3 regions of the Lysinibacillus sp. UBA6686 genome follow, and region 1 is predicted to be linked to each of the others. Evidence: riboswitches for the same ligand, from Rfam matches in the RefSeq annotation. Region 1 holds a riboswitch; each other region holds the start of a gene.
The links. Region 1 has a riboswitch for lysine ahead of B2R82_RS16765 (aspartate kinase). Riboswitches for the same ligand answer to the same signal wherever they lie in the genome.

Region 1 (3,291 bases):
GCTGCGTTTGATCAGCAATCGTTGTAACACTTTTGCCAATGTTATTCATTTTTTTCATTTCATCCCTCAGTTGCTCTGTTGAATGAGCTCCCTGGATTAACAACCCTTGAACAATTTCACCTTTTGTAATGGATGACTCCATCTCTTTCACTAATTGAATAGAATGCTGTTTGATTTCTTGAATGTTTGCATTCACATTTTGCTCTACAGCTAATATTTCTTCTGTGTTTGATGACATTTCTTCACTCATTGCTGAAATATCCCCTACACTTGTTGACACTCCCTGCACCTTTAAAGCAGTTTGAAAATTAATTAATTCCATATGTGCTAGTACAAAGTCTAATATTGCATTTTTTACATCAATGCTTTCCTGTGCAAGTTCCAATTCTAGAATGCGTTTTTTCAGTAATTGTATTTCAGAATCATTGCACTGATTTATACCTTCAACAATTGGTTTTTGAAATAGACCAAATAATGCCATTCAATACTCACCTCTTCCTTGCCAAAACATGTAATCTTTCTCTATTATATAACAATCAATTTCGATAAAACATTAAATTGATGTAAACGTCCCATATAAAAAAAGGATGTGGCTATTGCACATCCTTTCATTTTTACATATAAAGTGCTTGCTCTAAATTAAATTCATCATGTAAAGCATTAGCTGCATGAATCATGTCATCTTGAGGCACTACAACAGACACTTTGATTTCGGATGTACTAACCATCTTAACAGGGATGCCTTCATGTCGTAAACGATCAAACATTCGTGCAGCAACGCCTGGATTAGATGCCATTCCCGAACCAATAATAGATACCTTTGCCAAGCCGATTTCAAAATCAGCAAAGCTGAACCCAAGCGACAATTTACTTTCTTCTAGAACACGTAATGCTTCTGCAAACTCTTCTTTCAAAATCGTAAATGATACAGTCGGTTTAAGACCGTCAATAATCGCTTGCACGATGATATCTACATTAATGCGATAATCTGCAAGTATCGTAAAGATATCTGCCAACGAAGCATCCGAATAAGCATCATACCCTACCGTTAAACGAATAACATCTGATTCATAGGCAACACCACGTACAATTAAATTTTTTTCCATCTCAACTTCCTCCTTCAATAAAGTACCTACTGTATCTATTTCATTTGATCGAATAATAATGGGTATTTGAAACTTCTTTGCTAATTCTACAGCTCGTGGATGTAAGATATGTGTACCTAAATTCGATAACTCTAGCATCTCATTATAGGAAATTTCCTTTAATTTTTGTGCACCGTTCACATGGTTTGGATCAGCAGTATAAACGCCATCCACGTTCGTATAAATATCCACACGCTCCGCATCCAGTGCTGCTGCAATGGCCACAGCAGTCGTCTCTGCTCCACCTTTACCAAGAGTCGTAATATTTTGTAAATGATCAATACCCTGCTCCCCAGCAACTACAACAATTTGCTTCTGTGCTAAATGCTCTTCTAGTCGACTTACATCCACATAATCAATGCGTGCGTTAACATGCATTGCATCTGTCTGAACACCTGCCTGCCAGCCTGTTAATGACACTGCATTATAGCCTTCTTCCTGCAAGGCAATGGCCATTAAGGCACTTGATTGTTGTGAGCTTGTTGAACGTAGCACATCTAATTCACGCTTAGACGCATCATCAGATAAATCCCGTGCCATTTTTGTTAATTCATTTACTGAGCTTGTCATTGCTGCAGTGACAATAACTACATCATGACCTTTTTCTTTTTCATGAATTGCCTTTTTCGCAATCTCAAAAATATGTGCTGATGATGCTAATGTAGCACCGCCAAATTTCATTACAATTCTTGCCATCCTGAATCTTCTCCTTTTCATCATCACTAATTTGACGTAATTTCTATTCGGAGTGTCTACTAGAAAACCAAAAAAAGCAGCTTTCACATAACGTGAAAGCTGCCTATACATGTACAATAAAAAAATCTTGCGCATGTGTGATAGCTCTCCGAAACGTTTAGAATCGACAGTCTTACATTTCTTAAATGCAAAACCAGTACAACATCGGAAACAACGATGCTCCACTTCGGCAAGCTCCCCTTTCATACATCTTCACAGGATTTGTTCATCCTCTGATGTACTACTTTTGAATCTTGCACCTCTATCATCACTTAAAATAGTGAATGTATGTTATTAAACATTAGCATATGTCTATTCCTTTGACAATGTCTGTTCCTGAAAATAGGTATATATATGACTAGCAAGATTAGCAGGCATCCCAGCCTCTTGTAATGCTAACTCACTTGCCTCTCGAATTTTTTTGACAGAACCAAAATACTTTAATAATTGCTGTTTTCGCTTTGGACCAATACCCTCAATCTGATCGAGAACAGATTGAATAGCATGCTTTTCGTGCTGCTGGCGTAGGAATGTAATGGCAAACCGGTGTACCTCGTCTTGAATTCGTTGCAATAAATAGAACCCATCACTTGTGCGCTTTAACGCAATGACCTCAGGTGGATCACCAAATAGAAGCTGTGATGTATTATGCTTTTCATCCTTCGCTAAGCCAGCGATTGGAATGACCAGCCCAAGCTCATCCTCTAATACTTCTCGTGCAACTTCCATTTGTCCCTTCCCTCCATCTATTAAAACTAAATCTGGTAGGGGTAATCCTTCCTTTAGTACACGAATGTAACGACGACGTATTACCTCCTGCATCGCCCCATAGTCATCGTGCTTAGCAGCTGTCCGAGTTTTATACTTCCGATATTCTTTCTTTGCAGGCTTGCCATCGATAAATACCACCATTGCAGATACAGCATCTGTTCCATGCATATGACTGTTATCAAAAGCCTCGATTCGTAAAGGTGTGGAAATTCCCATCGCTTCACCTAGTGCCTCACATGCACCAATTGTTCGTTCTTCCTGACGTTCAATGAGCTGGAACTTAGCTGCTACTGCGATTTCAGCATTTTTTGTAGCGAGGTCAACAAGCTCTTTTTTTTGCCCACGCTTTGGCGTCAATACCTTCACATCTAATAATTCTGTTAAAATCGCAGCATCAATAGCTTGTGGGATAAAAATTTCCTTTGGTTTAATATGCTCTAGCTTTTCGTAGAATCGACCAACAAATGTTAAAAATTCCTCCTCTGCTTCCTGATAAATCGGAAAAATAGAGACATCACGCTCAATCAGTTTACCTTGACGAACAAAGAATACTTGAACACACATCCAGCCCTTTTCAACTGCATAACCAAATACATCTCGATTGGTCGTATCACTTGATACAATTTTTTGCTTTTGCATA
Region 2 (3,291 bases), on a different contig from region 1:
AGCAGATGGAGAACAAGACTGGTTTTCCCATCTGCTTTAATTTAATGGACATATTCATCTTTAGAGGCTCTAAATGAACATAAAAAGAGTATTACAGCTACAACGACAAAGAGCCAGCCAGCAATATTCCAGCCACCAAATAAATCATGCAGGTAGCCAAAAAGAATAGGACCAATTGCAGCAAATAAATAGCCTAATGATTGCGCAAAGCCTGATAAATCAGCAGCTTCAAAGGCTGTACGAGTGCGGAGTGTGAAGAACATCATGGCTAAGGCAAAGGAAGCCCCACCTGCTAGGCCTAATAGAATCATCCAAAGTACCCCAAGGCTAGTCCACTCCATGACAACGCCAACAAAGCCTATTAAGTAAAACGCTGTAAACATTAAGACAAGAGGTCGCTGAGACGTCATTTTACTAGCAATGATTGGCACAGCTAAAGCCATTGGAACTTGCGAAAATTGCATGATGGAGAACATCCAACCTGCACGATCAGCAGCTAACCCTTGTGATATGTAAATTTCAGGAATCCATGCTGCAGTTGTATAAAATAACAATGATTGTAATCCCATAGCACCTGTTACTGCCCAGGTAACTGGGGATTTCCATAAAGGTGAACGTTCTTTCGTTTTCTTTACAGTGGGCTCGGGTTTATTAAACTTTAATTGTGGAATCCAAATTAAAATAGTTAACACAACTAGAATAAGTGCAATAGCCAGTGCTCCTTGCCAACCTAGAGATGATCGGGCGATAGGGTAGCTAATCCCAGCACCGAGTCCTGCTGTTAAATTCATGGACATTGTAAAAAATGCCATAAGTAAGCCCACATGATAAGGAAATTTTAACTTGAGTAATCCCGGAATAAGTACATTTCCAAATGCAATAGCAACCCCAATTAGCATAGTTCCAAACACAAGTAGACTTGTTGTTCCCAGAGAGCGTAATACAATACCTAATGCTAAAAGGATAGTGGATAAAAATAGTGTTAGCTCAAGTCCCAATTTACGTGCAACAACTGGTGCAAAAGGCGATATAATCGCAAAAGCGAGAAGAGGAATAGTGGTTAGAAATCCAGCTAATACATTTGATATACCTAAATCTTCTCGTATAAAAGAAATAATAGGTCCCACAACTGTTAATGGCATTCGTAATGTCGAGGCAATACAAATAACGCCAATGACTAATAATAAGGTAGCTCCCCTCCAGCTAATTTTCCTGCTAGGATAACTAGTTGAATCTTCATTTGTTGTCAAAATAAATCCCCCCTGTTTGCATTCAATTATAATTAAATCACTATACTACTTTATCACAATATTAAAAATAGTAGAATATTCATAAAATACAGAACTTTACTCATTGTATTGAAATGTAAAATGTCTTATGTTAAACTAGTACACATCATAAATTTAATATTTATATGCCTCATGTTAGTATTGAGGTAGAGGTCGCGGTATTTAGGAGTATGCTAATGGAAATGACAAGCATTGATGAGATTAGCTGAAAGGAAATACTGCCGAAGTGTGAGGGGACTTGAAAGCCTCATGCTGGGGCTGTCTCCGAAAGGAACAGAACTGTCACGTTTGAACAACGTGTTGTGCTATCATTTAGAAAAAACTGAGGATTAACTTAGCCATCACAGTGTTCATGTGATGGTATTTTTTTGCCTCTTATATTAGGAAGGAAGCTATATCGTGAGTGAGATAAAAGTGAATCAGCTCGGTCATAAAGCGCCAAAGCTGAAAAAAGAATTGAAAAGCCGTCATATTACAATGATTTCTTTAGGCGGTACAATTGGCACGGGGCTTTTTTTAGCCAGTGGTGGTGCCATTGCACAGGCAGGTCCTGGCGGTGCATTATTAGCCTATGCCCTAATTGGTATAATGGTGTACTTTTTAATGACAAGCCTAGGTGAGATGGCAGCCTATATGCCATCCTCAGGCTCGTTTAGTACGTATGCTACGAAATTTGTAGATCCAGCTTTAGGTTTTGCACTGGGCTGGAACTATTGGTATAACTGGGCAATCACAATTGCGGCAGAAATCGCAGCTGTATCATTAATTATGAAATATTGGTTCCCAGATAGTTCATCTGCAATTTGGACAGTATTATTTATTGCTGTTGTTTTAACCTTTAATTTATTATCTGTAAAAAGCTATGGGGAAAGTGAATATTGGTTTGCTATGATTAAGGTGGCAACTGTGATTGTGTTCATTATTATCAGCATATTAATGATTTTTGGTATTTTAGGTGGACAGGCACCTGTGGGCTTTACAAATTTCTTTATTAGTGACGGACCGTTTCATGGTGGTTTCCTTGCTACATTCGGTATTTTTCTTGCAGCGGGATTTTCATTTCAAGGAACAGAGCTTCTTGGGATTACAGCTGGTGAAACGGATGATCCTGGAAAAAGTATTCCGAAAGCTGTAAAATCTGTGTTCTGGCGTATTCTTTTATTTTATATTTTAGCGATTGGTGCGATTGGGATGTTGATTCCATTCACAGATGAGCGTTTATTATCAGAAGATATTGCTGTATCGCCATTTACACTAGTATTTGATCGCTTAGGCATTGCCTTTGCTGCTTCCTTAATGAATGCTATTATTTTAACGGCCATGCTATCAGCAGGAAATTCAGGGCTTTATGCCTCATCTCGTATGCTATGGCAATTAGCTGTGGATGGACATGCACCAAAGTTTTTCACAAAATTAAGCCGTCGCGGTATTCCAATCTATGCATTAATAGCCACATTAGCTGTAGGATGTCTTGCATTTTTAGCATCATTCTTTGGTGATGGAGTAGTTTATATTTGGCTTTTAAATGCCTCAGGAATGTCTGGCTTCATTGCTTGGCTTGGTATAGCATTTAGTCATTATCGATTCCGCCGGGCTTTCGAAGCGCAAGGCTTGGATCCACAATTGCTACCATATAAAGCAAAGCTATACCCATTTGGCCCGCTTTTCGCCTTTACGGTTTGTATGATTGTTGTCATTGGACAAAACTATTCAGCCTTTATTGGTGACAAAATTGACTGGTATGGTATTCTCGTTTCTTATATTGGTATTCCACTGTTTTTACTGCTATGGTTTGGCTACAAAATCAAACATAAAACAAAAATGCTTCCGCTAAAAGACTGTGATTTAAGAGTGGAGGATTAAATAATAGAGCTGTTCTGTAAACCATTGAATGATGGCTATGGGACAGCTTTTTTTATTTTTTAAAATGATGAAACAAAAAAATGATATATGGTAAATTATATATGATTGCTTCCATCTTGATATCATGTATTTTAAAGCA
Region 3 (3,291 bases), on a different contig from region 1:
TTGCGAAACGTTTACTTGAAGTAAAACAATCTACTGCAATGTTAACTACATTTAACGAAGTTGATATGACAAATGTTATGGCTTTACGTTCTCGTAAAAAAGACCAATTCTTCGAGTCAACAGGCTCTAAACTTGGTTTCATGTCATTCTTCACAAAAGCAGTAGTAGCAGCACTTAAAAAATACCCATATGTGAACGCACAAATCGTTGGTGACGAAATTCACTTAAACAACTTCTTTGATATTGGTGTAGCTGTATCGACAGAAGAAGGTTTAGTGGTACCAGTTGTACGTGATGCTGACCGTAAAAACTTTGCTGAAATTGAAGATGCAATTGCAGACCTAGCGAAAAAAGCTCGCGACAAAAAATTAGGTTTAGCAGATCTTCAAGGTGGCTCATTCACAATTACAAATGGTGGTGTATTTGGTTCATTAATGTCTACACCTATCATGAATGGTACACAAGCTGGTATCTTAGGTATGCACTCCATCAAAAAACGTCCGGTTGAAGTGAATGGTGAAGTAGAAATTCGCCCAATGATGTACCTAGCGCTTTCTTATGACCACCGTATTATCGATGGTAAAGATTCTGTAGGCTTCCTTAAAACAGTAAAAGAATTACTTGAAAACCCAGAAGATTTATTATTAAATTCTTAATGTCCAAAGCCCTGCGATTTGCAGGGCTTTTTCTTTTATATGCAGGATAGAATTAGCTGATAGAAATGCTAAAATGATGGGATAGAATCCCCAAAGTAGTGAATAGAACCTTCAACATATTGGATAAAAACATTGTACGGTAACACCATTGTTCTTAAGGTACTTTTGGAATACTAGTATTACTATCGATGATAATAATTTGTGATTTTTTTCATTAAAACTTCAATATATTTGCTTACATTGCAAAAGTAAATAATGGATTTATGATAGATAAAACCCTAATATTGTCATTAATCAGAAAAATGATAAAATTATCTTGACGAATAAGTTCGTTTTATAGTAGTATCTAGATATCAATTAAATAAACAAACCTCACATTAATTTTGTTGTGAGGTAGAGGCGCGGTATTTATTAGTCCATTGTTGAGTACAAGCAAGCGAAGACGCAATGGAGAAGGAAATATCGCCGAAGTATAAAAGGAGCTCGTACTTTTATACTGGGTCTGCAGTGAATAAGTGCAGGACTGTCCTAGTAAGTTGCTTTCCACATTTACTAGGTTGTGCTATCTCGGAAACATGGAAATTATAGTGAGGATTTGGGCAACTGTCAATTAAAGGTAAGACCTAAGTTCAAAGCTTAGGTCTTTTTTAGTACAGTTGTCTTATTTTTTTACAGAAAAGGGGAGTTTTTCATGAAAAGAAAATGGTTGTTAGTAATGATCTCTATTATGACGGCAATTGTGCTAGCTGCTTGTGGTGCTGGGGACAAAAAGGATTCGGGTAAATCTGGAGATGCTGGTGCTGATTCAGGTGGATCAGAAGATGGTGGGCAATTCCGTATTGGGATGGAAGCAGGTTATCCTCCATTCAACTGGACACAGCAAAATGATGCAAATGGCGCAGTAAAAATTGCAGATAATGCAGAGTATGCAGGTGGCTATGATGTTCAAATGGCCAAAAAAATCGCTGAAGGTTTAGGAAAAGAATTAGTGATTGTCAAAATGGAATGGGATGGATTAGTGCCAGCACTTCAATCCAATAAAATTGATGCTATTATTGCTGGGATGTCTCCTACTGAGGAACGTAAGCAAACGATTGATTTCACTGAAAACTACTATACTTCTGATTTTGTAATGGTTATTAAAAAAGGGAGTAAATATGAAAAAGCAAAATCAATTCAGGATTTCTCCGGTGCTAAAATTACTTCACAATTAAACACTTCAAACTACAATGTGATTGACCAAATCAAAGATGTGCAAAAGCAAACTGCTATGGATAACTTCCCAGCAATGCGTGTAGCTCTAGAGGCTGGTAAAATTGATGGCTATGTAGCAGAACGTCCAGAAGGTATTTCAGCTGCAGCAGCTAATGATAAATTCGCATATGTAGCGTTTGAAGAAGGCTTTGATACAGATCCTTCTAACACATCCATCGCAGTTGGTTTACGTAAAGGCGAGGCAAATCTTGACAAAATCAATGAAATTTTAAAAGGAGTTTCAGAAGATGATCGCCAAACAATGATGGAAGAAGCAATTCAGCAACAACCGGCAGCACAATAACATGGATGCACGGACTCTTTGCTAGTCCGTGCAATGTCATTTCATCATTATTCAATGAGAACCTCTCTAAATAATGATAATGTCTTAGCTAAACATTTCATAAAATGGTAGAACAATCGTGTTTATCATGGTTAGTTAGCTAGGATTATAAAGAAGAAACAAGCAACACTATGTTGTTAGGAGGAACATCATGAGTCTTGAATGGATTATCTCTATTGTAGAGAACAACTGGCAAATGTTTTTACGAGGTGCGTATTATACCTTATTGATTTCGAGTATTAGTACAATTATTGGTGCATTTATCGGATTTTTCATCGGGATTATGCATACCATTCCGGTTCGTAAAAAAGGTGTAAAGTTCTACAGTTTAAAGCTGATTAATTTTATACTAACATGCTATGTTGAATTCTTCCGTGGTACACCAATGATTGTACAAGCGATGGTTGTCTTCTACGGATTGGATATAGCATTTGGTATCGACATGCATTTTATTACAGCAGGTATTTTAGTAGTTTCTTTGAATACCGGTGCTTATATGGCTGAAATAGTTCGTGGTGGTATTGTTTCAATTGATAAAGGTCAATATGAGGCAGCTTCAGCTATCGGTATGAATCATTTCCAAATCATGCTGCATGTTGTACTGCCACAGGTTGCGCGAAATGTATTACCTGCAACAGGGAACCAATTAATTATGAATATTAAGGATACTGCTGTTTTAAACGTTATCGGGGTAACAGAATTATTCTTCCAAACAAAATCAATTGCAGGGAATAACTTCCGCTATTTTGAATCATTCTTTGTAGCTTGTGTCCTTTACTTTATTATGACATTTACAGCATCACGAATTTTACTATATGTTGAAAAACGACTTGATGGACCAGATGCCTATCAAAAAGAACAGAAAGAAGCGATATAGGGGGACGCACAAATGACAGTTATTAAAATCAAGCATTTAAGTAAATCATTTGGTCGTAACCAAGTGTTAAAGGATGTCAATTTTCAAGTAGAGAAGGGGGAGGTAGTGTGCTTAATCGGCTCCTCTGGATCTGGTAAATCAACATTACTTCGTTGCATCAA

Region 2: it holds a riboswitch for lysine, as region 1 does, so the genes downstream of both, B2R82_RS09085 (amino acid permease) here and B2R82_RS16765 (aspartate kinase) in region 1, are expected to answer to the same signal.
Region 3: it holds a riboswitch for lysine, as region 1 does, so the genes downstream of both, B2R82_RS12960 (transporter substrate-binding domain-containing protein) here and B2R82_RS16765 (aspartate kinase) in region 1, are expected to answer to the same signal.

What each region holds. Positions count from the first base shown of each region.
Region 1 covers NZ_DKJS01000064.1:8,790-12,080, reverse strand. Annotated here, with positions in the region: gene B2R82_RS16770 (methyl-accepting chemotaxis protein) at 1-481, opposite strand, end outside; gene B2R82_RS16765 (aspartate kinase) at 615-1,841, opposite strand; lysine riboswitch at 1,975-2,153, opposite strand; gene uvrC (excinuclease ABC subunit UvrC) at 2,193-3,291, opposite strand, start outside.
Region 2 covers NZ_DKJS01000036.1:87,556-90,846, reverse strand. Annotated here, with positions in the region: gene B2R82_RS09090 (CynX/NimT family MFS transporter) at 42-1,250, opposite strand; lysine riboswitch at 1,429-1,605, shown strand; gene B2R82_RS09085 (amino acid permease) at 1,689-3,152, shown strand.
Region 3 covers NZ_DKJS01000047.1:27,704-30,994, forward strand. Annotated here, with positions in the region: gene odhB (2-oxoglutarate dehydrogenase complex dihydrolipoyllysine-residue succinyltransferase) at 1-656, shown strand, start outside; lysine riboswitch at 1,043-1,229, shown strand; gene B2R82_RS12960 (transporter substrate-binding domain-containing protein) at 1,348-2,214, shown strand; gene B2R82_RS12965 (amino acid ABC transporter permease) at 2,405-3,130, shown strand; gene B2R82_RS12970 (amino acid ABC transporter ATP-binding protein) at 3,143-3,291, shown strand, end outside.